DNA from 2 places in the Thioalkalivibrio sp. ALMg3 genome. Region 2 is predicted to be linked to the other one. Evidence: predicted binding sites of a transcription regulator. Region 2 holds the regulator's gene; the other holds the start of a gene.
What was found. The regulator LexA, encoded in region 2, represses DNA repair genes until DNA is damaged. The targets are predictions, from matches to a motif close to TACTGTNNATATNNACAGTA.

Region 1: F622_RS0102350 (error-prone DNA polymerase) is a predicted target of LexA. The motif match lies at 8,779-8,798, and genes of this name have one in related genera.

What each region holds. Positions count from the first base shown of each region.
Region 1 is NZ_KB906220.1:35,362-50,063, forward strand. It holds gene F622_RS0102325 (phosphomannomutase/phosphoglucomutase) at 1-989, shown strand, start outside; gene F622_RS0102330 (mannose-1-phosphate guanylyltransferase/mannose-6-phosphate isomerase) at 995-2,425, shown strand; gene gmd (GDP-mannose 4,6-dehydratase) at 2,512-3,597, shown strand; gene F622_RS0102340 (GDP-L-fucose synthase) at 3,590-4,555, shown strand; gene F622_RS0102345 (glycosyltransferase family 10 domain-containing protein) at 4,552-5,601, shown strand; gene F622_RS0102350 (error-prone DNA polymerase) at 5,619-8,777, opposite strand; gene F622_RS0102355 (phosphatidylserine/phosphatidylglycerophosphate/cardiolipin synthase family protein) at 8,960-10,228, shown strand; gene F622_RS0102360 (cyclin-dependent kinase inhibitor 3 family protein) at 10,264-10,809, shown strand; gene F622_RS0102365 (SPOR domain-containing protein) at 10,818-11,441, opposite strand; gene F622_RS0102370 (bifunctional 2-polyprenyl-6-hydroxyphenol methylase/3-demethylubiquinol 3-O-methyltransferase UbiG) at 11,695-12,363, shown strand; gene ubiG (bifunctional 2-polyprenyl-6-hydroxyphenol methylase/3-demethylubiquinol 3-O-methyltransferase UbiG) at 12,310-13,068, opposite strand; gene F622_RS0102380 (DUF429 domain-containing protein) at 13,154-13,825, shown strand; gene F622_RS0102385 (LexA family transcriptional regulator) at 13,839-14,045, opposite strand; partial or broken gene F622_RS13620 (hypothetical protein) at 14,162-14,525, shown strand; gene F622_RS0102390 (type 1 glutamine amidotransferase domain-containing protein) at 14,587-14,702, shown strand, end outside.
Region 2 is NZ_KB906225.1:87,307-102,008, forward strand. It holds gene rluB (23S rRNA pseudouridine(2605) synthase RluB) at 1-238, shown strand, start outside; gene F622_RS0108620 (endonuclease III domain-containing protein) at 244-885, shown strand; gene F622_RS0108625 (lipopolysaccharide assembly protein LapA domain-containing protein) at 969-1,184, shown strand; gene F622_RS0108630 (nitrate/nitrite transporter) at 1,227-2,414, shown strand; gene F622_RS0108635 (hemerythrin domain-containing protein) at 2,458-3,177, opposite strand; gene F622_RS0108640 (hemerythrin domain-containing protein) at 3,170-3,796, opposite strand; gene F622_RS0108645 (hypothetical protein) at 3,852-4,250, shown strand; gene F622_RS0108650 (glycine cleavage system protein H) at 4,250-4,702, shown strand; gene F622_RS0108655 (thioredoxin family protein) at 4,713-5,381, shown strand; gene F622_RS0108660 (rhodanese-like domain-containing protein) at 5,431-5,778, shown strand; gene rnk (nucleoside diphosphate kinase regulator) at 6,243-6,653, shown strand; gene F622_RS0108670 (DNA polymerase Y family protein) at 6,668-8,101, opposite strand; gene imuA (translesion DNA synthesis-associated protein ImuA) at 8,262-8,894, opposite strand; gene lexA (transcriptional repressor LexA) at 9,185-9,802, opposite strand; gene F622_RS0108685 (Lrp/AsnC family transcriptional regulator) at 10,168-10,659, opposite strand; gene F622_RS0108690 (2-isopropylmalate synthase) at 10,839-12,524, shown strand; gene F622_RS0108695 (ion transporter) at 12,625-13,467, opposite strand; gene F622_RS0108700 (bifunctional 2-polyprenyl-6-hydroxyphenol methylase/3-demethylubiquinol 3-O-methyltransferase UbiG) at 13,620-14,222, shown strand; gene F622_RS0108705 (nucleoside triphosphate pyrophosphatase) at 14,359-14,702, opposite strand, start outside.

The DNA.
Region 1 (14,702 bases), on a different contig from region 2:
ATTCCGGGCTGCAGGCGATTCGCGTCTGCGCCGAGCGCGGTGACTTCCGGCCCATGCCCCACGGGCAGGTCCGGCACCTGGATCATCGGGCGGACTACATCTCCCGGTTGCTGGCTTCGGTCGACCGCGAAACCTTGCCGAAACTCAAGGTGGTCGTGAACCCCGGCAACGGGGGGGCGGGGCCGGTGCTGGAGGCCCTGGAGCCGCATCTCCCGTTCGAGCTGATCCGCGTCAACTTCGAACCGGATGGGCGTTTCCCCAATGGCATTCCCAATCCATTGCTGCCGGAAAACCGCGCGGCCACCGCGGAGGCGGTGCGCAAGCACGGCGCCGATCTGGGCGTGGCCTGGGACGGCGACTTTGATCGCTGCTTCCTGTTCGACGCCCAAGGCAACTTCATCGAGGGGTATTACATCGTGGGCCTGCTGGCCGAGGCATGCCTGGAGGGGCACGCCGGGGAGCGCATCGTCCATGATCCGCGCCTGACCTGGAACACCATTGAGATGGTGTGTGCCGCGGGGGGCGAACCCATCCAGTCCAAGACCGGACACGCCTTCATGAAGGAGCGGCTGCGCCACGAGGATGGAATCTACGGGGGCGAGATGAGTGCTCACCACTACTTCCGGGACTTCTACTACTGCGATACCGGGATGTTGCCCTGGTTGCGGGTGGCCGAGCTCATGGGCCGACGCGGCCAGGCATTGGGCGAGATGGTGGCCGAGCGCATGGCGCGCTTCCCCTGCAGCGGCGAGCTGAACTTCGAGGTCGAGGACGCCGCCGCCGCCACCGATCGGGTGATGCAGGCCTACGCGTCGGAAGCCGTGGGGCTGGATCATACGGACGGCGTCAGCCTGGAATTCGCGGACTGGCGCTTCAACCTGCGCAGTTCCAATACCGAGCCGCTGTTGCGGTTGAATGTGGAGACCCGCGCCGATCCGGCCCTGCTGGAACGCCGCGTGGACGAGATTTCACGCCTGATACGGGGGTAAGGCCGATGGAACATACGCAAAGCCGGACGGAACTGCAGCCGGTGATCCTGGCCGGCGGATCGGGGACTCGGCTGTGGCCGGTATCGCGCAGTCACTACCCCAAGCAGTTCCTGCCCCTGACCGGGGAGCAGACGTTGCTGCAGCAGACGGCCGAGCGGCTCGACGGCCTGGGCGCGTCGGCGCCCCTGGTGCTGGCCAACGTCGAGCATCGCTTCCTGGCGGCCGAGCAGTTGCGGGCGGCAGGTGTGGAGCATGCCCGCATCGTGCTGGAGCCGGAGGGGCGCAATACCGCCCCGGCGATCGCCCTGGCCGCATTGCAGGCGCAGGCGGAAGGGCGCGACCCGTTGTTGCTGATCTTGGCGGCGGACCACCACATCGGTGATCCCGAGGCCTTCCAGGCCGCCGTGGCGCGAGCCATGACGCTGGCGGAGGCGGGCCACCTGGTGACCTTCGGGATCGTGCCTACCGCTGCGGAGACCGGTTATGGCTACATCCAGCAGGGTGAGTCCCTGGGGGAGGCCGGGGCGCGAGTGGCGCGTTTCGTCGAGAAGCCGGATGCCGTCACCGCGCGCGAGTACGTCGACAGTGGCGATTACCTCTGGAACAGCGGCATGTTCGTGTTCCGCGCCTCGCTGTACATGCAGGAGTTGCAGCGTTTTGAACCGGGCATCGTCGAGGCTTGTCGCGCCGCGCTGGAGGGCGCCCGCGAGGACCTCGACTTCCTGCGGGTGGACCCGGAGGCCTTCGCCGCGGCCCCGAACATCTCGGTGGACTACGCCGTGATGGAGCGCACCGAGCACGCCGCCGTCACACCGCTGGCCGCCGGTTGGAGCGACATCGGCTCGTGGTCCGCTCTGGCGGGCGTGCGTGGCGTGGATGAGCAGGGCAACACCCTGCGCGGGGACTGCCTGCTGGAAGATAGCGAGGGCTGCGTGGTGGATGCCGACGGCTTGCTGGTCGCCGGCATTGGCCTGCGCAACCTGGCCGTGGTCGCCACCCGTGACGCCGTACTGGTTGCCGACCGCGACCGCGTCCAGGACGTCAAACTCATCGTTGAGCGCCTGAAAGCCGACAACCGCAGCGAGCACGTCAATCACACAGCGGTTTATCGTCCCTGGGGGTGCTACGAATCCATCGATACCGGGGCGCGCTATCAGGTCAAGCGCATCACCGTGAACCCCGGTGCGCGTCTTTCCCTGCAGATGCATCATCATCGGGCCGAACATTGGGTAGTAGTCAGCGGCACCGCGCGGGTGACCAATGGCGAGCAGAACTACCTGGTCACCGAGAACGAATCGACCTTCATCCCGATTGGCCAGGTTCACTGCCTGGAGAACCCCGGCGCGCTCCCGCTGGAATTGATCGAGGTGCAATCCGGCAGCTACCTCGGCGAGGATGACATTGTCCGCCTGGAGGACGTGTACGGCCGCGCGTGACCGGGCATCGGGTGGTTCCGGGAATGCTATGATCCGCCCTTTTGGGCGGCGCGCGAACGGGGCGTGGCCTGCGAGCGGGAGTTGGCATGGCCAAAGTGGCATTGATCACCGGGATTACCGGGCAGGACGGGGCCTACCTGGCCGAGTTTTTGCTGGACAAGGGCTACGAGGTGCACGGCATCAAGCGCCGCTCCTCTCTGTTTAATACCGATCGTATCGACCACCTGTATCAGGATCCGCACGAGAGTGATCGCCGGTTCATCCTGCATCACGGGGATCTGACCGATTCGACCTGCCTGATCCGCATCATTCAGCAGGTGCAGCCGGACGAGATCTACAATCTCGCCGCGCAGTCGCATGTCGCGGTCTCGTTTGAGGAGCCGGAGTACACCGCCAACTCCGATGCCCTGGGCACGCTCCGCGTGCTGGAGGCGATCCGCATCCTCGGTATGGAGCAGACCACGCGCTTCTATCAGGCCAGCACCTCGGAGCTCTACGGGAAGGTTCAGGCCACCCCGCAGGACGAGGCCACCCCGTTCTATCCGCGCAGCCCGTATGCGGTGGCCAAGCTGTATGCCTACTGGATCGTGGTGAATTACCGCGAGGCCTACGGGATGTATGCCTGCAACGGCATCCTGTTCAACCACGAATCGCCGGTGCGCGGCGAAACCTTCGTCACCCGCAAGATTACGCGCGCCCTGGCGCGCATCAAGCTGGGGCTGCAGGAACGGCTCTATCTGGGCAACCTGGATGCCAAACGGGACTGGGGACATGCCCGTGACTACGTCGAGATGCAGTGGCTGATGCTGCAGCAGGAAACCCCGGACGACTACGTGATCGCCACCGGCGAACAGCACAGCGTGCGCGACTTCGTGGATGCCGCGGCGCGCGAACTGGGCATGAGTATCGAATGGCGCGGCGAGGGCGTGGACGAACAGGGATTCGACGAAAAGGGCCGCTGCATCGTGTCGGTGGACCCGCGCTATTTTCGTCCCACCGAGGTCGAGACCCTGTTGGGGGATGCCAGCAAGGCCAAGCGCGAGCTGGGCTGGGAGCCGCGCATTCGCTTTGACGAACTGGTGGCCGAGATGGTGCGCGAGGACCTCAGGAGCGCCGAGCGGGACGAGCTGGTGCGCGACCACGGCTACCGGACCCTGAGCCGCCATGAGTAAATCGCAACGCGTCTTCATCGCCGGACACCGGGGGATGGTGGGCAGCGCGGTGTGTCGCCAGCTCGAGGACTGGCCGGGGGTGGAACTGCTGACCCGTAGCCACGCGGAGCTGGACCTGACCGATCAGGCGGCGGTCGAGGCCTTCATGCGCGTGGAACGCCCGGATCAGGTCTATCTGGCGGCGGCGAAGGTCGGGGGTATCCATGCCAACAACACCTATCCGGCCGAGTTCATCCGCGACAACCTCGCGATCCAGACGAACGTGATCCATGGCGCGCACATCGCGGGCGTGCGGCGGCTGCTCTTTCTCGGGTCCAGCTGCATCTATCCGCGCGAGGCGCCGCAGCCGATCCCCGAGGAGGCCCTGCTGTTCGGGCCGCTGGAGCCGACCAACGAGCCCTACGCGATTGCAAAGATCGCCGGCATCAAGCTGTGCGAGAGCTACAACCGGCAGTACGGCACGGATTACCGCTCGGTGATGCCGACCAACCTCTACGGCCCGGGTGACAACTATCACCCGGAGAACAGCCACGTGATTCCCGGGCTCATCCGGCGCTTTCACGAGGCGAAGCGGGCCGGAGCCGGGCATGTGACCGTCTGGGGGAGTGGCACCCCGCGCCGGGAGTTCCTCCACGTGGATGACATGGCGGCGGCCTGTGTGCACGTGATGAACCTCGATCACGTGACCTACGCAGAACACACGCAACCGATGCTGAGCCATATCAACGTCGGCACCGGCGAGGATCTTGCGATCGCCGACCTGGCGCGGCTGGTGGCCCGGGTGGTGGGCTTTTCCGGCGAACTGCGTTTTGACACGTCGCGCCCGGACGGGACGCCGCGCAAACTGCTGGATGTCTCGCGACTCGCGGCGCTGGGATGGAAGGCCCGAATCGAACTTGAAGAGGGGCTCTCCGGGGCCTATGCCGAGTTCCTGGAACGCGGCGGAGATCGGCCGTGACCGAGCCCACCTCGCGTCCGATTCGGGTCAAGTTTCTCTCGACCATGCGCGAGGGTATCTGGCGCCATCAGTTGCCGGACGGCGAGGGGCGCTGGGGGCGCTGCGAGTTCGTTTTCGACCCCGCGGTAACGGACTACGACTGGCTGGTGGTCTACGACGAATTTCCTTCCAACACCGGGCGCAACCGGCACTACAGCGAACAGCTGACCTGTGGGGCCGAGCGCACGCTCCTGGTAACCATGGAGCCGCCGTCCATCAAGTCCTACGGCCGGCGTTTTACCCGGCAGTTCGGGCGCGTGCTGACCTCGCACCCGGAATGGGCCCTCAAGCACCGGCGGCGCATCCATTCCCAGCAGGGGATGCTCTGGTACTACGGTTTCGGCAGTCAGGGCGAGCGGCCGTACAACGAGATGCTCGCGAGGCCGCCGCTGGAGAAGACCCGCGAGATCGCCACCATGTGCTCGGCGAAACGCCAGCGCCACACCTTGCACCGGCGGCGCTATGACTTCACCTGGGCGCTGAAGGCCGAGCTGCCGGAACTGGAGATCTTCGGCAAGGGGGTGCAGCCGCTGGATGACAAGGCCGAGTGCCTGGACGCGTACCGGTACCACCTGGCGGTGGAGAATTACGTGGGCGCGCACCACTGGACCGAGAAGCTGGCGGACGCCTTTCTCGGCGCGACGCTCCCGTTTTACTACGGTGCGCCCAATGCGGCGGACTATTTTCCGCCGGAAAGCTTCATCGCGATTGATATCGATGACGTTGAGGGGACGGCGGAACGCATTCGCCACGCCATCCGCGACAACGAATACGAGCAGCGCCTGCCACACATCCTCGAGGCCCGGCGCCGGGTACTGGAGGAGTACAACGAGTTCGCCGTGGTCTCGCGGATTATCGAGGCCGCACACGACACCGAGCCGGCTGGTCCCACGGGGCAGTGGATCCATTCTCGTCGCGCCCTGCGGCGCCGCGATCCGCTGGCCGCTCTGGAAGGAGCCTGGGAGAAGGTCAGCCAGCGCATCGGCCACCTCGCCGGACGTACCTGAACTGGCCGCTTTGCGGTTCAGCCGAAGTCGCGGGAGTGGGTGGCGAGTTCGCCGAGCCAGGTGCTGCGGTCGATCAGGCGCTGCACGATCAGGTGGCCGACGCCCTCGCTGTACTGCCACTCGCCGTGGGCCTCCAGCAGGCGGCCGTGCAGGGCCTCGGCGCGAAAGCGTTCCACCCGGTCCGGCCAGACGATCAGGTTCAACGTACCGGTCTCGTCCTCCAGGGTCAGGAATACTGTGCCGTTGGCCGAGCCGGGGCGCTGGCGGGTGATCACGAGGCCGGCGTAGCGGGCCCGGCTGTAGCCGGGCTGTTCGAGTAGCCGGGCGGCGGTGGATAACCGGTGCTGTTCCAGGAACGGGCGCATCAGCGCCAGTGGGTGCGGGCCCAGGCTCAGGCCCTGGGTGGCGTAGTCCTGCACCAGGTCGTCCACCGCATCCGGGCGGGGCAGCAACGGGGTCACGTCGGCCTCGCGCACGGTCTCGCCCGGTCCCTCGGCGAACAGCGGCAGGGGCTCCTCCACCGCCTCGGTGGCCCAGCGTGCCTGGTGGCGATTGCCGGCCAGGCCCTTGAGCGCGTCGGCGCGGGCCAGGCGATTGGCCTGGGCGCGGGTGAGGGCGGCGCGGGCCACCAGGTCCGGCACGTCCGCGAAGGCTCGCTCAACGCGGGCGGTGACCACGCGCTCGGCGACGTCGCGGGCCAGCCCGCCGACGCGGTTCAGGCCCAGGCGCAGGGCCAGCGCATCGCTCCCGGCCAGCGGTTCCACCGTGCACTCCCAGTCACTGCAGCGCACGTCCACCGGGCGGACCTCCACGCCGTGGCGGCGGGCGTCGGCGACGATCTGCGCCGGGGCGTAGAAGCCCATCGGCTGGCTGTTCAGCAGCGCGCAGGCAAAGATCGCCGGTTCGTGGCACTTGAGCCAGGACGAGACATAGGTGATCAGCGCAAAGCTGGCCGAGTGCGACTCGGGGAATCCGTATTCGCCGAAGCCGAGGATCTGCTTGTACAGCTGCTCGGCGAATCTCTCCGGATAGCCGCGTTCGCGCATGCCGTCCATCAGGCGCTCGCGGTAACGCGCGAGCTGGCCGGTGCGGCGCCAGGCACCGATCGCACGGCGCAGCCCGTCCGCCTCGCCGGCGGAGAAGCTGGCCGCAACCATCGCCAGCTCGATCACCTGCTCCTGGAAGATCGGCACGCCCAGCGTGCGTCCGAGCACGCGTTTCACCTCTGCATTCGGATAGCGCACCCGCTCCGGGTGGGCGCGGCGCTTGAGATACGGGTGCACCATCTCGCCCTGGATCGGGCCGGGGCGCACGATGGCGATCTCGATCACCAGGTCGTAGAAGTTCGCGGGCTTCAGGCGCGGCAGCATGCTCATCTGCGCGCGCGACTCGATCTGGAACACGCCCAGGGTGTCGGCCTTCTGCAGCATGCGATAGACCGCCGGATCCTCGGCGGGAATGTCGGCCAGGCCCCAGTCGCGGCCCCGGTGATGCGCCATCAGCTCCAGCGCGCGGCGCACGCAGGAAAGCATCCCCAGCGCCAGCACGTCGATCTTCAGCAGGCCCACCGCGTCCAGATCGTCCTTGTCCCACTGGATCACCGAACGTTCCGGCATGGCCGCGTTCTCGATGGGGACCAGCTCGTCCAGCCGGCCGTCGGCGATCACGAAGCCGCCGGTGTGCTGCGACAGGTGGCGCGGGAAGCCGAGCAGCTCGGCGGTCAGCGTCTGCCACTGCCGGGCCAGGGCGCCGTCCGGGTCCAGCCCGACCTCGCGCAGGCGCTCGGCGGGGATGCCGTCGTCCCACCAGGCGAGGTTGGCGGTCAGCGCATCCAGCCGCGCGCGCGAGATGCCCAGCGCCCGGCCGACGTCGCGCAGGGCGCTGCGGCGGCGATAGCGGATCACCGTGCAGGCCAGTGCGGCGCGCTCGCGGCCGTAGCGCCGGTAGATGTACTGGATCACCTCCTCGCGGCGTTCGTGCTCGAAGTCGACGTCGATGTCCGGCGGCTCGCCGCGCTCGGCGGAGATGAAGCGCTCGAACAGCATGCTGGAGCGCGAGGGATCCACTGCGGTGATGCCAAGTGCGTAGCACACAGCCGAGTTGGCGGCCGAGCCGCGCCCCTGGCACAGGATCCCGCGGCCGCGGGCAAAGCACACGATGTCGTACACGGTCAGGAAGTACGGCTCGTAGCCCAGCTCGCGGATGATGCCCAGTTCGCGTTCGATCTGTTCGCGCACCGGGGCCGGGATGCCATCGGGCCAGCGCTTGAGCGCGCCCTTGAGGGTCTCCTCGCGCAGGTAGGCGGACGGGGTCATGGTCTTCGGCAACGGGTCGGTGGGGTAGCGGTAGGTGACCGCGTCCAGCGAGAAGTCGCAGTCCCGCGCGATGGCCACACTGGCCTCAAGCCAGGCGGCGGGATACAGCGTGGCCAGTTCGGCCCGCGGGCGCAGGCAGCGTTCCCCATTGGGGAAGCGTTCCTGCGCCGCCTCCGCGACCGTCGAACGCAGGCGCAGGGCGGTCAGCACGTCCTGTAGTGCTCGCCGGCCGCGCCGGTGCATGTGCACGTCGCCGCAGGCGACGAGCGGGAGTCCAGTGGCGGTTCCCAGCGTCCGGGCGCGGGTCGTCAGGGTGGCATCTTCGGGGGTACGCAACTGGCTCACGGCCAGGTGGCCCTGACCTGGGGCGGCCCATCCGGACAGCCAGTGGGCCGCTTCGGCGAGCGACGCCCCTGGGCTGTCGGCCTCGACCCGCAGCAGGCTGTGCCAGCCGGTGCGGCTCTCGGCGGGCAGGGCATCCAGGTCGGCGCGCGTCAGGTGGTAGTGTCCCTTGTCCGCCGCGCCGCGGGCCCGAGTGATCAATCGACACAGGGCGGAATACCCCGTGGGATTGCGCACCAGAAGCGTCAGGGTGGGGCCATCGGCCAGCCGGAAGGTCGCCCCCAGGATCAGGTGTAACCCACATTCCTTTGCTGCCGAGTGTGCTCGTACTACACCAGCCAGCGAGGCGATATCGGTCAGCGCCAGCGCGCGATAGCCCAGTGCCTGCGCCTGCTCGACCAGTTCCTCCGGGTGCGAAGCCCCGCGCAGGAACGAGAAGTTGCTGAGCGTCGTCAGTTCGGCATAGGCCGGGGGGGCGCCGGCATGCTTGCGGGTGGGGGGATGGGCTGCGGATTCCATATACTGTCGATATATACAGTATATGGAATCCGTCCCACAATGACCGGGGGGATCGCCAACCCATTACGCTTCAACGCGGTGCCGGGATAACAGGCCACCTGACGAACCTTCGCCGGTTTTTGTAACCGGCTGTGTACACTGAGCCAAAATCCTCATGTATTCGCTGCGTGCCTGGAGACCCCATGCGCTACGTCCTGCTCCCGGTGGTGCTGATTGCCCTGATCTTTGCGCTGGGGAATGTGGTGCTGTTCAATGCGTTGCCGAAACCGGACCGGCTGAAAGAGCCGCTGGCGCTGGAGTACGGGACTTCGTCGGAGCAGTTCCGGCGGGACATGGGCCTGCTCCTGCAGCAGCCGATCATGAGCGGCAACCGCATTGACCTGTTACAGGACGGCGAGGCCATCTACGCGGCCAAGATCGAGGCGATCGAAAACGCCGAGCATTCGGTCACCTTCGAGGTGTACGAGTACTGGGGCGAGCAGGCGGCGATTTTCTCCGAGGTCCTGGCGCGTGCGGCGGAACGCGGGGTTCGGGTGCATGCCATGCTGGATTTCCTTGGTTCGCGCGATGCTGACCCGGAGATGTTCGAGCGCATGGAAGAGGCCGGGGTGGAGCTGGTGCGCTGGCGCGAGCCGTCCTGGTACCAGTTGTCGCGCTTCAATCACCGCACGCACCGCAAGCTATTGGTGGTGGACGGTCATACCGGTTTCATCGGGGGAGCCAACGTGGCCGATCCCTGGGTTGACGGTGACGACCGCGATGGCTATCGCGACAATCACTTCCGCATCCAGGGCCCGGTGGTCGGCAATCTGCAGGCGGTGTTCCTGGAGACCTGGCTGGACGCCACGGGGCGGATGCCCACCGGCGAGGCGTATTTCCCCGAGCTGTCCGAAATGGGGGATCGCGACGCCCAGATGGTTAACAGTGCCCCGCGCGAGGGGCGTCACCGGGTGCGCCTGATGTTTCTGCATGCCATCGCCGCGGCGGAAGAGCACATCACGATCGGTACGGCCTATTTCTATCCCGATCCGCGGTTCCTGGAGGTACTGGAGGAGGCGGCCGACCGGGGCGTCCGTATTCGCGTGCTCGTCCCGGGCGACAGCATGAACTTCGGTTTCTTCCGTCATGCATCGGTCAATCGCTGGCGGCCGATGCTCGAATCCGGGGTGGAACTGTACGAGTATCATCCGCGCATGTACCACTCCAAGCTGATGGCGATCGACGACCGCTGGGCCAGTATCGGCTCCGCGAATCTGCACAACCGGTCGTTTCGTCTGAACGACGAGGCCAACCTGAACATCTGGGACGAAGGCTTCGCCCGCGAGATCCGCGAACTGATCGAGGTGGACAAGGCCGATGCCGAGCGCCTGACCATCGAGGACTGGGAGAACCGGCCGCTGCGGCGACGCCTGGCGGGGTGGATCACGCACCTGATTGGTCCCTATCTTTGATGCACCCATTCCGACCCCCACGGCAGGAGCACGCCATGACATCCCCCACGGCCGGCCAGACCCCTTCGTTCGACATCGGGGTCATTCATCTGCCCGAGGGCGGGGCGATTGGCATGACTCGTTGCCCCGGCAAGCGGCCGGATGGAACGAGTTGCGCGGCGCAGGACGTGCAGGCGGATCTGGCGGCGCTGTGGGACTGGGGTGCGAACGTGCTCGTGACCCTGAATCAGGGGTCCGAGCTAACTGATCTGGGTGTTCCGGATCTCGGGAAGACCGTTCGGGCGGCGGGGATGCGCTGGCTGCATCTCCCGATCGGCGACATGGCCGCTCCCGATCGGCCCTGGGAAGAGGGTTGGCAGGATGTCGGGCCGCAGGTCCACCAGCGGTTGCGGGCCGGCGAGCGCGTGGTGTTCCACTGCGGGGGCGGTCAGGGCCGTGCGGGCACCATTGCTGCCCTGACCCTCATCGAACGCGGGCTTGCGCCGGAGGCGGCCATCCGGGAGGTCCGGTCGGCCCGTCCCGGCGCGATCGAAAGCCCCGACCAGGAACGCTACCTGCGCAGCTTGCCGCGCACGGACTGAGGTGCGTTTCAGGAGTGGTTCAACGGCCGCGCGACGATAAAGGCATCCGCGAGCGTATCCCCTTCCTGTGCCTCGAGGGCGGCCATCGCGGCTGCGCGCGCGTCGAACAGGCCGATGCGAACCCGGTAGCGTTCGGAGGCCGGCTCGGGTCCGTCCACGACCTCCAGGCGGCTGGCAAGCCCGCGGGCCTTCAGGATCCGGTCCAGCTTCCGGGCGTTTTCCAGTTCGGTGAATACGCCGGCCTGGATGGAATACAGCTCCTCGGGTGCGGAGGCGGCTTCGCTCCGCTCATGCTGGCGTTCCGGCGTGGGTTCCGCCAGCGACGGCTCCTGGCTTTTCCGCTCAATGCGGCCGGAATGGCGAGCCGGCGAGAAGAGTGGCAATGCGGTGTCATCGCCGGCGCGGGTCGACAAGGGTGCCGGGGTATCCAGCCAAGACGCGCGGGCGCGTCCGGATTCCGGCGCCGAGCCCGTGTTCTCGGTTGCCGGCGATTCGGGCTCGGCGACAAGCGGTCCGGGGGCCCCGATCGCGGCGCCCGAAAAGACACCCAGAACGAATAGCAGGACCGTGGCCAGCGGGGTGCCCAGCACCAGGAGGAACAGTTGGCGTCGGGTAAGGAACAGATTGATCATCTTATGACCCTCCTTGGCAATCTTTGCCTTTTCGTCATCGAGGGGCGGGACCTCCGTCGGGCGACGGAAAAATGACGTTTCCGCCCTCTTGTAGCGATATGCAAACAAGATGCCAGTTATGGGTCGGGCCGGGAGGCGAGAGGTTCGTGGAAGACTGTCTGCTTGGGTGCGATGATGCGCGCAGGGCCTGGCGAGGGTTCGTACGGCCCTTGTCCCTGCCGCGCTGCCCTACCGGTCCTTGGCGAGAAGCCTGATGCGAAGTGCGATCTACGATCTCCTGATCCTGCGACTGACCGCCCGCTGGTATGCGGAGGCCCTGGAGCGGATGCCAGATGGCGCGCGAGTGCTGGATGTGGGCATCGGCACGGCGGGGGCATTGCTGGCCAATGCCGAGCGGGCGCGGCACAAGCAGTTGCACCTGACCGGGATCGACATCGATGGCGACTACGTCCGGCGGGCGCGGCGCCGGTTGCAGGAATCAACCCTGGCCGACTGCGCCGCGGTATTTCGGGAATCCGTGTACGACCACGCGGGTGGTCCCTACGACGTGGTGTACTTTTCCGCGAGCTTCATGCTGCTGCCCGATCCGGAACAGGCCCTGCGCCACTGCAAGGGGCTGCTCGCGCCAGGCGGCCGGTTCCTGTTCACGCAGACCATCCAGCGCCACCCGGCGCGCTGGGTCGAGATCCTCAAGCCCCTGCTGCTGCGGATCACGACCATCGATTTCGGGCACGTGACCTACGAGGCGGATCTCCGCGCCCAGCTCGCGGCCGCGGATCTGGTGGTGGAGGAATGGAGCGTGCTGGCCACCCATGGGTCGCGTGCTTCCTGCCTCGTGGTGGCGTGTCCGGCGAGCGAGGGCGCCGGATCAGGCAATGGGCTTGCGCGCCAGGATCATGTAGTTGACGCTCATGGATCGTGACAGCCACATCCGGCGGTTGAGCGGATTGACCCTGACCCCCGTCTGCGTCATGGGCTCCAGGCCGTCCCGTGCCAGTAGGTCCCGCGTTTCCCGGGGCGTGACGAATCGCTTCCACTGATGGGTGCCTCGGGGCAGGATGCGGAAGAGGTACTCGGCCCCGACAATGGCGACCACGAACGAGACCGGATTGCGGTTGATCGTGGCCACGAAGGTGTGACCGCCGCGGCGGAGCATGCGATTGACGCTCCCCATGAACGCCGGCAGGTCCGCGACGTGTTCGACCACCTCCATGTTGAGGATCACATCGAAGTCTTCTCCGCGCTCCGCGAGGGCCTCCGCCGTGTTGACCTCGTACTGGATATCGAGGCCTTGCTCGTCGGCGTGATGCCGGGCCGCGGCGATGTTGCGGTCCACCACGTCCACGCCCAGCACGTCCGCACCGAGGCGGGCCATGGCCTCGCTCAACAGGCCTCCGCCGCAGCCGATGTCCAGCATGCGCAGGCCGGCCAGGGGGCGGTCGGCTTCCGGGTCCCGTCCGAGCGAGTGGCAGAGCTGATCCCGGATGTAGTCGGTGCGCAGGCGATTCAGCACGTGCAGGGGCCAGAGTCTGCCATCCGGTTGCCACCACATCTCGGCCAGGGCGCGGTAGCGCTCCACCTCGTTCGGATCGACGGTTCGGTCGCGTTCCACATCCGGAGAATTCATTGGCTGCGCGGCTCACCATGTATGTGAAGGTTACTTTCGGACCACGCGATCCCGTTTTTGATCGCACCCGGCCAGGATCGATGCGATGGTGGCCCTTCGTCAGAAGCGGGCCGAGGTAGATCGAATGGGGCAGACGATCATCGGGGTGGACCTGTCCGGTCCCGGGAGTGCCGCGCATACCTCCGTCGCCGTGTTCCGTGAACAGGGTGGGGCGCTCGATCTGTTGGAGCTGGTGGCGGGGGCCAATGACCAGGCGATCCTCGACCGTGTACCCGCGGGCGCGATTGTGGGGCTGGATGCGCCCTTGTCGTATTCGCCCATCGGAGGCAGCCGCACATCCGACCAGTCCCTGCGACGCGTGGCGGTCGAACACGGATTGCCGGCCGGAACCGTCATGGCACCTTCCGCACCGCGCATGGCCTACCTGACGCTGCGGGGCGTGGCGGTCAGCCGCATGCTCCGCAGCGAGCGCCCGGACGCCCGGGTGGTGGAGGTACACCCCACCGTGGCGATGGTCCTGAGGGACGCCTCGGTGGCGACATTGAAGGCCATGAAGCATGATTCAGAGGCGCGCCGCGAGCTGCTGGTCTGGCTGGAGGGTCAGGGGCTCCACGGGGTGTGCGATCTCGATCAGGTCAGCGATCACTCGGTGGCCGCCTGTGCCGCGGCCGTGGCGGCCTGGTGGTGGAGCCAGGGCAGCCCCGCCTGGATCCACCCGGCCGAGCCGCCGCTGCATCCGTTCGACTTCGCCTGCTGACGGGCTGCTTCGATCAGAGGTGACGGCGCATCTGCCCGACCAGTACGGCCTGGATGCGGAGTCGGTCCGGGGCGACGAAGAGGGGCGCATAGGTCCGAGTCTCCGCGTGCAGCAGGACGACATTCGGGGGCTGCTCGATACGCTTGAGGGTGGCTTCTTCGCCATTGATCAGGACCACGAGGATCTCGCCGTTGCGGGCATGGTTGCGCGATTCGATCACCACCCAGTCGGGTTCTACCCCATTTCTGCGGACGGTTTGGAAAGGGCTGAAAACTTCAGATCCTGAACGGCGATGCGGCGCCGCATCCTTGGATTGTGGAACCGCTCAATGTAGCCAAACAGATCGTCGCGTACCACGAGTCGGGGCATGCCCTTCTGGCGTATTTGTTACCCAAGGCTGATGCTCTCGAAAAGGCGACCGTGATCCCGCGCGGGCACGCCCTTGCGGTAACGGCGCAGGTGCCCGAGGAGGAGCGCTACAATTTCGGCGAGTCCTACTTGCGCGACAAGATCGCGGTGATGTTCGGGCGGGCGTCTGGCCGAATCTCTGGTATTCAACGAGGCTCGCGCTCGGGAGACACTGGAAAAACACCGCGAAGCATTCGAAACCCTTGCCCAGGCCCTGGCGGAACAGGAAACCCTGGAGGTGGAAGCAATCCGCGAGATCCTGAAGGATCAGGCGATGGAAGGGCAGGCGTGACGCTCTTCCGCCGCGGGCTTGACTACACCCGTCATGAAAACCCCTGCATGGAGGAAGCACCATGAGCCTTGCCGACAAGCATGTCGCCATCCTCGCAGAAGATAATTACCAGGAGCTGGAGCTGCACTATCCACGGCTGCGCATGCTGGAAGCCGGGATGCGGGTTTCCGTTGTGGG
Region 2 (14,702 bases):
CGATCCGCGCGGCAAACCGCGGGATCAACGCCCCGGCAAGGCGGCGCCGGCGGGCAAGGCCCGCAACAGCCGGGCGGCGCGCGAGGACGGCTGGAGTTCGTCGCCGCCGAAGAAGCCGGGCAAGTCTTCGTCCCCCGCGGGGCGCGGCGGCTCCCGGGGCGCGAAGCCTGCGGGAGGTCGACCCGGCGGCGGCCGCTCGGGCGGCGGTGGCAAACCGGGCGGTAGCCGTCAGCGGTAGCTCCTGTGCGGATCCCCGAGCTCCTTGATGCCCTGCGCGCGGAGTACGGCGACCTGCAGTGGTGGCCGGCGGAGACTGCGTTCGAGGTGATGGTCGGCGCGGTGCTGACGCAGAACACCAGCTGGACCAACGTCGAGAAGGCGCTGGCCAACTTGCGCGGTATCGACGCGCTGTCGCCGGAGGGCTTGATGGCCCTGAGCCGGGAAGAGTTGGCCGAACACATTCGTCCCAGTGGCTATTTCAACGTGAAGACGGATCGCCTGCGCCATCTGCTGGCCTTCCTGGAGGCATCCGGCGGGATCGAGGGACTGGCCGCGCTGGACACCGACGCGCTGCGCGCGGCGCTGCTGGGGGTCAAGGGTGTCGGGCCGGAGACCGCCGACGATATCGTGCTGTACGCCTTCGAGCGCCCGGTGTTCGTGGTGGATGCCTATACCCGTCGGTTGTTCGAGCGTCTGGACCTGCCGCAGGCACGGGCTCCGTACGATGCGCTGCGCGAGCACGTCGAGGTGGCACTGGGGCCGGATGTGGCGGCGCTGAACGACCTGCATGCGCTGATCGTGGAACATGGCAAGGAGCGCTGCCGGCCACGGCCGCGCTGTGATGCCTGTCCGGTGCGGCGGCACTGCACCCACGCCGAGGCCTGAAACCCACCGCCCGGCCGGTTGGTTGACGCCCGCGGCGGGGCGCCGGAACCTGAGAGGCATGTCCGACTGACCAGGGAGGTCCCATGCGTTACCTGTACACCTTGTTGATTATCGTGTTCGTCGCGGTGGTTGCGATCTTTGCGATCCAGAACCTGCGTCTCGTAACGCTCAACTTCCTCACCCTGTACGTAACCCTGCCACTGGCGCTGCTGATTGTCGGAATCTACCTACTGGGTCTGGTCTCCGGGGGTGCCCTGGTCGCGTTGCTGAAGCGCTGGATACGCGGCGCCAGTCGTTGAGCCGCGTGGTGTCTTTCGGGGCGGCATCCCTCGATGGCTGACATGATCCGCCGCCATCCGCTGGCGGTGATCGTGGTGGCGCAGCTGTTCGGGACGTCACTGTGGTTTTCGGTCAACGGGGTCGGGCTGTCGCTGCAGCAGGCACTGGGGTGGTCGCCCGCCGAGATCGGCTGGCTCACGATGGCCACCCAGCTCGGTTTCATCACCGGGACCCTGGCGGTCGCCGCCACGGGGCTGGCGGATCGCTTTCGCGCCAGTCGTGTGTTCGCCATTTCGGCGCTTTTCGGGGCCGGGCTCAACGCCATCTTCATCCTGCTCGCCGGCGTCTGGGAGCTGGCCCTGCTGACGCGCTTTCTGGTCGGGCTGGCACTGGCCGGGGTCTATCCGCTGGGCATGAAGCTGGTAATCGGCTGGACCCCGCAGTACAAGGGCTGGGCGCTGTCCTGGCTGCTCGGAATGCTGACCCTGGGGACCGCGCTCCCGCATCTGCTGCGTGGCGCCACGCTCGATTTCCCGTGGGCGGTGCCCGTGCTTCTGGCCTCGGGCCTGGCCCTGCTGGCCGCGCTGATGATCCTGCGTCTGGGGGATGGCCCGCATCTGCCGCCACCGGGGCGCACGCCGGGGCTCGGGAAGGGCTTCCATGCCCTGGCACGGCGGGATTTTCGCGCCGTGGCCGGGGGCTACTTCGGGCACTGCTGGGAACTGTATGCGTTCTGGACGCTGGTGCCTCTGCTGGTCGCCCGTGAGCTTGCACGGATGGAGGCCGATGCGGCCCTGATTCCGTGGCTGGCCTTTGGCGTGATCGCGTTGGGGCTGGCGGGCTGTGTCTGGGGCGGTCGCCTGAGTCGGGGCCTGGGAAGCCTGCGTGTGGCGCGGGTGGCACTGGCAACCTCGGGCCTGGCCTGTCTGCTGTACCCGCTGCTTGCGGGGCAGTCGCCCTGGTTGCTGTTCGGCCTCCTGGCGCTGTGGGGGCTCACGGTGATCGCGGACTCGCCGCAGTTCTCCGCGCTGGCCGCGGACAGCGCGCCGGAGGATGCCGTGGGTTCCGCGTTGAGCGTGATGAATGCAATCGGCTTTGCGCTGACCCTGCCGGGCATCTGGCTGACCGGCTGGTTATGGGCGGATGGCGGGGTTTGGGTCCTGTGGCTGTTGCTGCCTGGCCCGTTGCTGGGGCTTTGGGCGCTGGCGCGCCTGTCGGCGCCGCGTCGCGCCCGGGAAGCCGTGGATTGACACGAGTGCCGGGCTGCGGCGGCCGCGCACCCATGCGGGGCGCTCAGTTGCTGTGGGGTGCCGGGTCGGGTGCCGTTAGCAGGGTCTGGGCGCGTTCAAGCAACTCGGCGGCGGCATCGGGCTGTTCGCGCAGGGCGCGGCTCCAGTGCGGGAACAGGTTCTGTTCCTCGCGGCCCTCGTGCTTGGCCAGCGCGCCGGAGATCAGGGCGAAGAACGGGGCCACGGCCCAGGCCTCGTCCACGCCTTCGCTGAATTCGTGTTCCAGCATCGCGGTCTGTTCCAGGATCTCGTCGTGCTCGCGCAGCATGATCGAGGTGGGATCCTGGCCGTTCGGGCTGCGGGGCAGGTCCAGCAGGGGGACGATCAGTTCGTTTTCCACCTCCACGTGGCGACGCAGGCCGTCGACATAGGCGTGGAATTCCGGCGCTGCGCCTTCGAGGTCGCCGGCGTTGACCTTGTGCAGGGCGCTGGCGAACAGGCGGTCGATGCGCAGGTGATCGCGTTCCAGCAGGTCGACCAGGTCCACCGGGGCGACGTCCTCGCGGCGTTGTACCACGAGCTTCCATAAGGGCGGGCCGTCTTCGAGCACCCGCCAGTGGATGGCCTGACGCAGCTGCAGGCTGACCGCGTCCATCAGCATCTTCGGTTCCTGATCCAGCCAGACCTCGAAGACCTGACCGCTGCGCAGTTCGCGCAGGGTGTAGTACGCGCGGGTGTGGGCATGCTCGGCCAGGCCGCGGAGGTCGAGTACGAAATCAGCCACGGTCTGCGCTCGCGATGCCCCGGCGTGCGGCCATGGCGGCACCGATGGCGCGGCGGTCTTCCGGGCTTAGCAGGTGCTCGGCAAAGGGGAGTACGGCGCGCTCTTCCAGATCGAGGTGGATGCGGTATTGGCGTATCCAGGCGTCGGCCCCGTCGAGGTCCGCCGGCTGGCCCGCGGCGATGCGTTGCAGGGCCGGCTCCAGTCGATCCCAGCCGGCCTCGATCTCGTCATGTTCGGCGGTCAGGCGGTCCAGCCATTCGCACAGTTGTGGATGACTCTCGGGGTGGCCACAGTGCTGGCGCAGCACGGGGAACAGGTCCTGGTCCTCGTCCGCGTGGTGGTTGGGCGCTGCCTCGTGAAAGTAGTTCAGGACCCGTTGCGCGGCGCCTCGGGCCTCTTCGTCGGCGCCTTTGTCGGCCAAATGGGCGGGCAGGCGCTCGAGGATGTCCAGAGAGTTGAGGATTCGGCGATGGCACGCCCGCAGCAACTCGATGGGCTGCTGGAATCCGGGAACACTTTCGTGGAGTTGCGCGTGCATGGGGTATCGGACCTTCGCAGAGTGGTCAACAAGCAGGCGACTTTCGCCGAAGCGCTCGCGCCCCGTCTTGATCTCGATCAATGTAAATTGAATATAGCTTAAAGTATGCTGTGCGAAACCTGGCCTGGAGCTTTTGATGCACCCTCGGAACCGGATGTTCATCCTCGCGGCCCTCGCCTATGCCCTGCTGGGCGGGCTGCTCGGCATCCTCTGGCTGGCCCATCCCGGCCTGATCCCCGGCAATGTGCCGCGCATCCATGGCCACCTGATGCTGCTGGGGTTCGTGACCATGATGATCTATGGCGTGGGTCTGCATGTGTTGCCGCGCTTTTCCGGACGTTCGCTGTTCTCCGAGCGCCTGGGCCATGTGCAGTTCCTGCTGGCCAATCTCGGGCTCCTGGTGATGATCGCGGGCTGGCTGGTCTTTCATAACCCGACCGTCGCGGTTGGCGGGGCGATGGCCTGGGGGGCGATGATCCTGTTCGCGCTGAACATTGCACTCACCGTGCGTCACTATGGTCCGAAGGGGGCGTAATGAGTCATACGGAATACAACGGCTGCGAGCTGCCGGACGACCTGTTCTACGACCTGGATTATGTCTGGGTCCGTCCGGAGGACGACGGCACCTTTACCCTCGGGATTACCGATCCCGCCCAGACCATGGCGGGGCGGGTGCAGTACTTCCGCTTTCGCAAGCCGGGTTCGCACCGCGCCGCGGGCAAGCCGGTGGCGCGGCTGGAGTCCGGCAAGTGGGCGGGGGGCATCCCTACGCCATTCGACGGCACCATCGAGCGCATCAATCCGGCCGTGGAGGCCGATCCGGGGCTGGTGAACGTGGCCCCCTATACCGATGCCTGGGTCGTGGTCATGCGCCCGGACGATCCGGAAAAGGCGCTCGAGCGGCTACATACCGGGGCCGAGGCGATTGCCGGTCTGAAGCAATGGGTCGATCGCTACGAGATCCACTGCATGCGCTGCGCGGACTAAGGGCGGGATCATGAAAGTGGAACTGCTGGTATCCGAGTGGTGCGCCTCCTGCCACGATGCCGAGCGCATCTGGCGCGAGGTGTCGGAGAATAAACAGATCGACTTCGCGGTGGTGGACATGGGCCAGCCGGAGGGGCGCGAACTGGCGACCCGGCTGCGCATCCGGTCGATCCCCGCCGTGGTGGTCGATGGCGAGCTCAAGCACATCGGGCTGCTGGATCGGACGGCCGCGACCGAGTTGGTGGGGGCGGCCCCGGAGCGCACACAGAAGGCTGCTCGGCACGTCGGGCTGGGGCTGTCGGCCTCCAGCCGGGCCTCGGTGCTGGGCGCGATGGTCTGGCTGCTGATCGCGGGTGCCGCGTTGCCACTGGGCGGGTTCTTCCTCGAGGGTGCGGCGCGTCCGGCCGCGCTGCATGGCTTTACCCTGGGTTTTCTTCTGTTGCTGATCATGGGGCTTGGCGAGCATATGCTGCCGCGCTTTACCGGACACCCGATCGCCGGTGGCTGGCTGTGGGCCTGGACGCCGCAGGTCCTGGTGCATCTGGCCGTGCTGGGCATGGGGCTCGGCTGGATCCTGGGCGTTGCGATGTTGACGACGGTGGGCGCGGTGGCGGCGCTGGTCGGGCTGGTCCTGTTCACCCTTCGGGTGGTCCCGCTGCTGGTACGTCCGTCGTTGTGACCCGGGCGCGCGCTAAACTTGCGGTTCACGCAGCCAACGGAGTTCTCCTGTGAGTCTTTTCGAGAAGCGTATTCGCGAGCTGGAACAAAGCCTGCCGCATCTGGAACCAGGGGAGGTGGCGCGCTGGCTCGAGCAAGAGAAACCGTTTTTGCTGGTGGATGTGCGCCAGCCCGAGGAGGCGGCCGCGGGGACGATCGCGGGTGCGATCAACATCCCGCGGCCCAAGCTAGAGGCCGGTATCGAGTCTCATATGGCGGATGCGGACCAGCCCGTCGTGGTGTTCTGTGGCGGTCGCGGCCGGTCCCAGCTCGTGGCCGACAGCCTGCGCACGATGGGTATCAATGCGCATGTGCTGCGCGGGGGCTACGCGGCGTGGCGGGAGACCTGGCCTCGGTGAGGGCGCAAGGCAAAGGCCAGGGAGACGCTGATTAATTCGCACGTCCGCGTTGGTGCCCCGTTTTTTCCGAGACAAGGCGCGGTGCGCAGCGCCGTAGTCACTCTACGGTCAAACGCCGCAACGCAGGATCGGGGAAAATGGGGCGCCAACCCCTTGAGGGCTCGGCCGCCCGTTGTTGACGAAAATGGGCCCGCTGACCGCGTTGCGGCTTGCTTATGTAGCTCGGCTACACTTCGCTCACCGCGCCTTGTCAGCGAGCAAAATCGATCGAGCGCGGACGTGCGAATTAATCAGCGTCTCCCTATGTGCGGCTCCCGCTTACGAGCACGGTGATGGGCGCTATAGCTTTTTTGCCGGGTCTTGGCTAGTCTCCCGAGTAAGTTTCCCGGTTTCCGGAAATTCCCTGAATATTATTTGCCTGGCGCGTCTCCCCGGAGGCGCGTTCTGCATTCTGGAGTAAGAAAGTGAACAAGCCGAAGATCATTGTCTCCACCACGGACATGGAGCGCCTGGACAAGCTGCTGGAGTCGCTTCCGGATGGCAGTTTCCCCGGCAAGGCCGATCTCGAGTCCGAACTGGATCGCGCGGATGTCGTGGATTCGCACGAGGTTCCGGGTTCGGTGGTGACGATGAACTCGAAGGTCCGGTTCCGGGTGATCGAGTCCGGCGACGAGTTTTCGATGACACTGGTGTACCCACGTGATGTGGACGAGAGTGGCGGCACGCTGTCGATCCTGGCGCCGGTGGGCAGTGCGCTGCTGGGCCTGTCCGAGGGCGACGAGATCGAGTGGCCGCGCCCGGGCGGGGGGCAGATGCACGTGCGCATCGAGGAGGTCGAGTACCAGCCGGAGCGCGCGGGCGAATACCACCGCTGACGCGGGGTCCCCCCTCAGCCCCAGTAACCCTGGCGATACCACTGGCCGCTGCGCAGGCAGCGGTACAGCCAGAGCCGGCGGCCCTGACGGTCGCGGCTGCAAGCGTAGTCGCGGCGCGCGTCCTGGCCGTGATCCCACCAGCCGTCTTCCAGTCGTCCCAGCCATTGGGGCTGGTCGGGGGGCGCGGCGGGCTCGGGGCCCTGTAGCCAGAGGGCAGTTCCGCAGGCCCGTTGGCCCGGGGTTGAAGCGGTGGGGGCCGGAGTGGTGGCGAGATCGTGTCGCGGCCGCTGGGCATCTTCCGGTCTCGGTGTGCGGCGGTTGATCAGACGGGCGACGGCCTGCTCGCCCAGCCGGGCGCGCAGGCGAGCCAGCACGGCGGGTAGCTGATCGGCCGGTGGTCTGCTCGCCGGGTCTGCGGCGAGCAGACTGTCGCCCCGGGCCGGTGGGTCCAGCAAGCGGGGTGCCTGCAGGCGCAGGCCGATCACCGCCGCCGGCAGGGTCTCGCGATCCAGTCGGGTCTGCCACAGGGGCAGCCACTCGTCGGTGCGAATGCCCGGCTGCCCGCGCTCCAGTGAGATGCGGGTATACGCCTCGCGGTGGGCCAGTTCCAGTGTCATCCCCTGCAGGCTGCGGTTCAGGCCGCGCAACTGCGCCTCGGCCTGGCGCAGCAGCCGCTTGAGCGGGAAGGCCAGGGTCGCCGTGGCGTGGATCTCGTGCTCCAGTCGCAGGGACAGATCCAGCACCGGGGGTGGCGCAAAGCGGGGCAGGGTCTCCGCGCGCCGCGCCAGCAGTCGGTCCAGCAGGTCCAGCAACTCCGGTCCGTGGCGTCGGGCCAGTTCGGGGCGCGACAGGCGCAGCAGATCGCCCAATTGGCGCAGGCCCACGGCGCGCAGGCCCTCGCGGGTCGCGGCGGCCAGTGGCAGGGCCTCCAGCGGAACCGGGGACAGGATGCGGCGCAGGGCCTCGGGGTCTTCCGCGATCGCGGGGTTGCGCAGGCGGGCCAGCAGGCGCGCGGCGGCGGGGCTGCGGGCCAGTCCGATACGGGGATGGAAGCCCAGTTCGGTCAGGGTGTCCCGCGCCTGGTCGCGCAGGGCCTCGATGCCGCCGAACAGGCGGCGGCTGCGCCCGACCTCCACCAGGATGCGCTGTGCCTCCGGCTCCGGGTGCACGTGATCGGAGAACCGCAGCAGTACGCCGGCCAGCATCTCCAGTTGGGCCTGCAGGGTGTCCGGGGCATGCTCGACCAGTTCCGGGGTATCCAGCACCGCCAGGGCATCCCCCAGCGCCATGCCGGGGCGGGCACCCGCCTGGCGGGCGGCGCGGTTGGCGGCGTGCACCCGGGGGGCAGGGTCGGATTCCACCACCAGCAGAGGGCGCTGCAGCCGCCCGGGGTCCGGCTCCGTCCGGGCCAGCGCATCCAGTGCAAGGTGTGGCAGGTCGATTGCCATCCAGTGTTCCTGCCGCGGCCGGGCGTCGCGGGTGGCGGTCTGCGTCTCCGGTGGCCGGGGTGCGGGGGCGGGCAGGGCTGCGGCCGGAAGCAGGCTCAGTTGTTGTCGGACCGGCTCCGGGTGTGTGGCCGCACGCGAGGGACGGGCAGGCTGGCCCATCTCAGGCCTCCGGTGGTTCGGGAACCTGCAGGGGGTGGCCGGAGCGGGCCCAGTGGCCGGCCCCCTTCAGGCAGTGCAGTTCCAGGCCGGAGGCCGCGGGCTGCCAGCGCAGGCGCTGGTGGGCCGGCGAAGGCTGTGCCGCGGCGTTTGGTGGCCGGTACAGGATCGCGCAGGCCCGGCTCTCGCTGGCAGCCAGACGCAACCGGCGCAGCAGGGCCGTCTCCACGGGGCCGCGCAGCCAGGCGAGCAGGACGCCGAACGCCGGGTCGCGCAGGCACTGCTCGCCGGCCCACAGGGTGTCGCGGTCGTGCTCGGTGTGGATCAGCAGGACCCGCTCCGGCGGGATTCCGAGGGTCTGCCAGCCCGGCAGCCAGGGCGTGGCCGGGGGCGCGATCACCGCGATCCAGTAGCCGTCGCGGCCGCAGGCGGCCAGCATGGGGACCAGCAGCCGGGTCTCGCCACAGCCGAACGGGGCCCCCAGCAGTTCGATCAGCTGGCCGCGCGGCCAGCCGCCGCCCAGGGCCCGGTCCAGTTCCGTATGGCCACTGGGCCAGACCGGGGCATCCGTGGCCGGGGCAGCACTGCGCCCGCGCCAGAGCGCCGGGTGGTCGAGCAGGGTATCCAGCGCGCTCATGGCTTAGGGAAACACTGATTCATGTACACGCTCGCGCTCGAGTCGCTTTTGCGTGCGAACAAGGCGCGGTGACTGCCGTGCAGTCATTCTGCACAAGGGAGCCGCAACGCCGTGCGCGCGCAAAAGCGGCCGAGCCCCGTCTTTCAATAGCTTGCGGGGTTGGCACCCCACCAGGTTTCCCGATCCTGCGTTGCGCCGCTTACGGGTAGAACCACTACCCGCTGCACGACGCGCCTTGTCTCGGAAAACCTGGGGTTCCAACGCGAGTGTGTACATGAGTCAGTGTTTCCCTAGGCCTGCGGGTCGAGATCGCGCAGCACGCCCACGCCGATTCCCTCAATGGCCAGGTCCTGGCGCTCGAGGTCGATCTCGATGGGGGCGAAGTCGGGGTTCTCCGGGAGCAGGCGTACCTTCGGGCCGTCCTGCGCGAAGCGCTTGACGGTGACTTCGTCGTCGATGCGGGCGACCACGATCTGGCCGGGCCGGGCCTCCGGGGTCTGGCGCACGGCCAGCAGGTCGCCGTCGAGGATGCCGGCGTCGCGCATGCTCTCGCCGTGTACGCGCAGGAGATAGTCCGGGCGGGCGCGGAACAGGGCGTCGTCGACCCGGTAGTGGCGCTCGATATGCTCGGTGGCGAGGATCGGCGAGCCGGCGGCGACGCGCCCGACCAGAGGGAGTTCGGCCGGTGTGCCACGGACGGCACCCGGCAGGCGTATGCCGCGGGAGGTGCCGCCCAGCAGTTCGATCGCGCCTTTCTTCTCCAGGGCTTTCAGATGGCACTCGGCCGCGTAGGGCGAGCGGAAGCCGAAGGCCCGTGCGATCTCGCTGCGGGTCGGTGCCGTGCCCTGGGTGGCGATGGTCTCGGCGATGTAGTCGAAGATGGCTTGCTGGCGTGCAGTGAGCGACACGGGGCACCCTCCAGTTACTGTCTATATATACAGTACAGGGGTGGTTCGCTGGAGGGCAAGGGCGACTGCACGATAGAGCGCACGGAGAAAGCCAAAGAAGGTTCATCGAAGCCGGTTTGTTCCACCACGAAGCGCCCGAAGAAGGTCAAGGGCGGTTGCGCCACAGAGGATTACGGAGAAAACCCAAGGGGGTGTCGCGGCCCGGGCGTAGGATGCTGTTGAGCGAAGCGAAACGCATCGATCCGGGAACCTCGCCACCCTTGGGATGGCTACACGATGCGATTCGCTCCGCTCATCACATCCTGCCGGCCCTTGCCTTTCTTCGTGCCTTCGTGGTCAATCCGCCCTGGGTCTTGAGGTGGTATTCAGGTGGGGGTGTAGTCCAGTGGCAGGGCGGTGCGGTCGACCACGCGGCGCAGCACGAAGCTGGAATGGACGCTGTCCACGCCCTCCAGTCGGGTGATGCGGCGCAGCAGGAATTCCTGGTAGGCATCCATGTCGGGGACGACCACCTGCAGCATGTAGTCCGCCGACTGGCCGGTGATCAGGTAGCAGTGCTGGACCTCGGGGTAGCTCGCCACGGTCTCCTCGAAGTGGGCGAAGCGCTCCGGGGTGTGGCGGTCCATGCCGATATGGATCAGGGCGGTCAGCTCCAACCCCAGGCTGCGCCGATCCAGCAGGGCTACGCGGCTCAACAGGACGCCGGCCTGTTCCAGCGCACGCACCCGACGCAGGCAGGGGGAGGGGCTGAGCCCCACGCGATCGGCCAGGGCCTGATTGGACAGGCTCGCATCCTCCTGCAGGATCTCGAGGATGCGGCGGTCATAGCGGTCGAGTCGGTGTGGTTCGGGTTTCATGGTTGAATATTGCTCTAGAGTGGCTTTATTGCGCAAGGATAGTGCGCAACTATTGCGTTCTTAGGGAAAAACGCAAGGTTATGCCGGGGACAATGCGTTAGGATAATGCACAGATAGAAATCCGGAGCGCGGCACCCGACCACACGGCGAGGCCGCGCCCCTTACAGGAGACGAACACGATGGCCTTCGATCACACCAAGTACGCCCCGTTCCCGCCGATCGACAAGTCCGATCGGCGCTGGCCGGCCCAGCGCACCACGGCCGCCCCGCGTTTCTGCGCGGTGGATCTGCGTGACGGCAACCAGGCGCTGGTGCACCCGATGAGCGTGGAACAGAAGATGCGCTTCTTCGAGGTGCTGGTGGAAATCGGTCTGACCGAGATCGAGATCGGCTTCCCGGCCGCCTCGCAGATCGACTACGACTTTACCCGCCGCCTGATCGATGAAGACCGCATCCCCGAGGGCGTGTACATCCAGGTGCTGACCCAGGCGCGCGAGGACTTGATCCAGAAGACCTTCGCGGCGCTGGAGGGCGCCCCGCGCGCGGTGGTGCACGTGTACAACTCCACCAACCCGGCGCAGCGCGAGCAGGTCTTCCGCATGGATCGCGACGGCGTGCGCGGCATTGCCGAGAACGGTGCACGCTGGGTGCGGGATTACGCGGCGAAGTACCCCCAGACCGACTGGATCTTCCAGTACTCGCCGGAGAGCTTCTCCACCACCGAGCTGGACTTCGCGGTCGAGGTGGTCGATGCGGTGAATGCGATCTGGCGCCCGGACCAGGGCCAGAAGGTCGTGATCAACCTGCCGGCCACGGTCGAGTCCGCCACGCCGAACGTCTTTGCCGACCAGGTCGAGTGGTTCTGCGACCACGTGCAGTACCGCGAGCATTTCTGCGTGTCGCTGCATACGCACAACGACCGGGGCACCGGTGTGGCCGCGGCCGAGCTGGGCCTGCTGGCCGGGGCCGATCGCCTGGAGGGCACGCTGTTCGGCAATGGCGAGCGCACCGGCAACATGGATCTGGTCACCGTCGGCATGAACCTGTACTCGCAGGGCATTGACCCGACCATTGACCTGTCCGACATGGAGCGGCTGATGGACGTGTACAAGGAGTGCACCGACATGCCCATCAACCCGCGCCACCCGTGGGCGGGCGAGCTGGTCTACACCGCTTTTTCCGGCAGTCACCAGGACGCGATCCGCAAGGGCCTGGCGCATTACAAGGAGAGGGGCGGCCACTGGAACGTGCCCTACCTGCCGATCGACCCGAGCGATCTGGGCCGGCGTTACGAGGAGGTCGTGCGTATCAACAGCCAGTCCGGCAAGGGTGGGGTCACGCATGTGCTGGAGCGCGACTACGGCATCGAATTGCCGCGCTGGCTGGCGATCGAGTTCGCCCGCATCGTGCAGAAGGATGCCGAGACCTCGCAGATCGAGGTCTCCTCGAAGCGCATCCACGAGCTGTTCGAAAAGCATTACCTGACGCCGGTTACCGGCTGGGATCTGGTGCGTTACGAGATCGAGAAGGACGGTCCTGTGGTGCGGCTGGATGCGACCATGGGACCGCCCGGGCGTGAATCCCGCCTGCGGGGCGAGGGCCACGGCGCGGTTGCGGCGCTGACCTCCGCCATGGAGGCCGAGCGTGGCGTGCAGGTGAAGGTCACCCATTTCGACGAGCACGCGATGGAGTCCGGCACCGAGGCGCGCGCCATGGCCGCCGTGGATGTGCAGGTCGATGGCGAACGCTCCGTGGGCGTCGCCCTGGGCGAGGACACCACGGCCGCCACCCTGCAGGCCGTGCTCAACGCCACGGGCCGCCGCCTGGGCGAGCGCGCCGTGGAGTCAGCCGCCGTCAGCGCCTGATCTCGCCGGGCCCGCGGGGCCTTTCCTGGCCCCTGTGGGAGGGTGCTTGCACACGAAACCTCCCGTTCGCATCACAACGGACGGGAGGTTTCGCGCCGGATCACCGCACGCGCTTCTCCAGCATGGTCTGCATGCGGGTCAGGCGTTCCTGGAGCTTGAGGGTTTCCTGCTGTATCTCGTGGATCTCCGCGTGCAGGGCCTGGTTCTCTTCGTGCACGCTGTCATGGATCATCTGCTGCTCGATCTCCATCGAGCGGTCGTGCATGCGCTGCATGGCGTCCACGATGATGGCGATGAACAGGTTCAGCACGGTGAAGGTGGCGATCAGGATGAAGGGCACGAAGAACGCCCAGGCCCAGGGGTAGATGTCCATCACCGGGCGGGCGATGTCCTCGGACCAGCCCTCCAGCGTCATCACCTGGAACAGGCTGTACATGGTGGCGCCGAGCGTGCCGAACTTCTGCGGGAAGGATTCACCAAACAGGCCGGTAGCGATGATCGCGAACACGTAGAAGATCAGCACCAGCAATCCCATGATGGAGATGATGCCGGGGATCGCCCGCAGCAGCGCCTCCACGATGAAGCGCAGCTTCGGCACCATGGAGACCAGGCGCAACAGACGCAGCACGCGCAGCACCGAAAATGGCCCCGAGGCCGGGATCAGTGCGATCCCCACCACGAAGAAATCAAACACGTTCCACGGGTTGCGCCAGAACCGCAGGCGGTAGACGAACAGCTTGGCCAGCACTTCGGCGGTGAAGATCGACAGGATGATGGCGTCCGCACTCAGGATCACCGGGCCCATCCAGCCCATTACGGTGTCCGAGGTCTCGAGCCCCAGGGTCAGGGCGTTCAGCAGGATCAGGCCAATGATGAAGCGCTGGGTCAGCCGGGCCTCGATAAAGTGTTCCAGGCGTGCGCGCAGCGTGGGGGTTTCGCTCATGGTGTCGAAGATCGTTGGAGTCCTTGGGGACGCGCAAGAGTAGGGTAAAGCCGGGGTTCCGGCAATCGCGCGAGCGCAAGCACGCGCCACGTCAGGAGTGCCTGGAAGACGGCGCGAATGGACAGATTCCCGGGAACGGAAGGAGAGCAGGGATGTGGGATGAACGTTACGCCGAGGACGACTACGTCTACGGCACTGAACCGAATGATTTTCTGCGCGCGGCAGTGGCCAACGTGCCGCGCGGGCGGGCCCTGTGCCTGGCCGAGGGGGAGGGCCGCAACGCGGTGTTCCTGGCGCAGCAGGGTTTCGACGTGCTGGCGGTGGACAGCTCCGCGGTCGGCCTGCAGAAGGCCCAGCGCCTGGCCGAGGACCGGGAGGTACAGATCGAGACCCTGGTGGCGGATCTCGCCGATTACGCGATCGAGCCGGACTCCTGGGATCTGATCGTATCGATTTTTTGCCATTTGCCACCGGACGTTCGGCGCCGCCTTCACGCCGAGGTGGTCGCGGGCCTGCGCCCGGGCGGGGTGTTCATCCTCGAGGCCTATACGCCGGCGCAACTCGAATGGGGCACGGGAGGTCCGCCCACTGCGGAGTTGATGATGACGCGGGAGGCGCTGACCGAGGAACTGGAAGGGCTGGAGTTCGAAGAGGCCGTGGAACGCGAACGCGACGTGATCGAGGGGCGTTTCCACACCGGGCGCGGCGCGGTGGTGCAGGTCCTGGCGCACAAGCCGCGGAACGACTGGGGCTAGGGAAACACTGATTAATGTACGCGCTCGAGTCGCTTTTGCGTGCGAACAAGGCGCGGTGACTGCCGTGCAGTCATCCTGCACAAGGGAGCCGCAACGCCGTGCGCGCGCCCGTTCTTGGGCGTTGTCGGGCCGGTGTTCAGGCCGCTGCGGGCGGGACGGCCACCCCTGCTTCGCGCAACCAGGTTCCGAGGGTGATCAGTGGTAGCCCCACCAGCGCGGTCGGGTCGTCGCCGCTCATGCGCGCGAACAGGCTGATGCCCAGCCCCTCGGACTTGAAGCTGCCGGCACAGTCCAGCGGCTGGTCCAGTGCAACGTAGCGCCGGATCTCCTCGGCGCTCAGCTCGCGGAAGGTCACGGTGAACGGGACCTGGCCTGTCCGCACCTTCCCGGTGGCCGTGTCCAGAAGGCACAGGCCGGTGTGGAACGTAACCGTTTTCCCGGACAGCGCCGCGAGTTGCGCCTCGGCGTGGACGCTGTCGC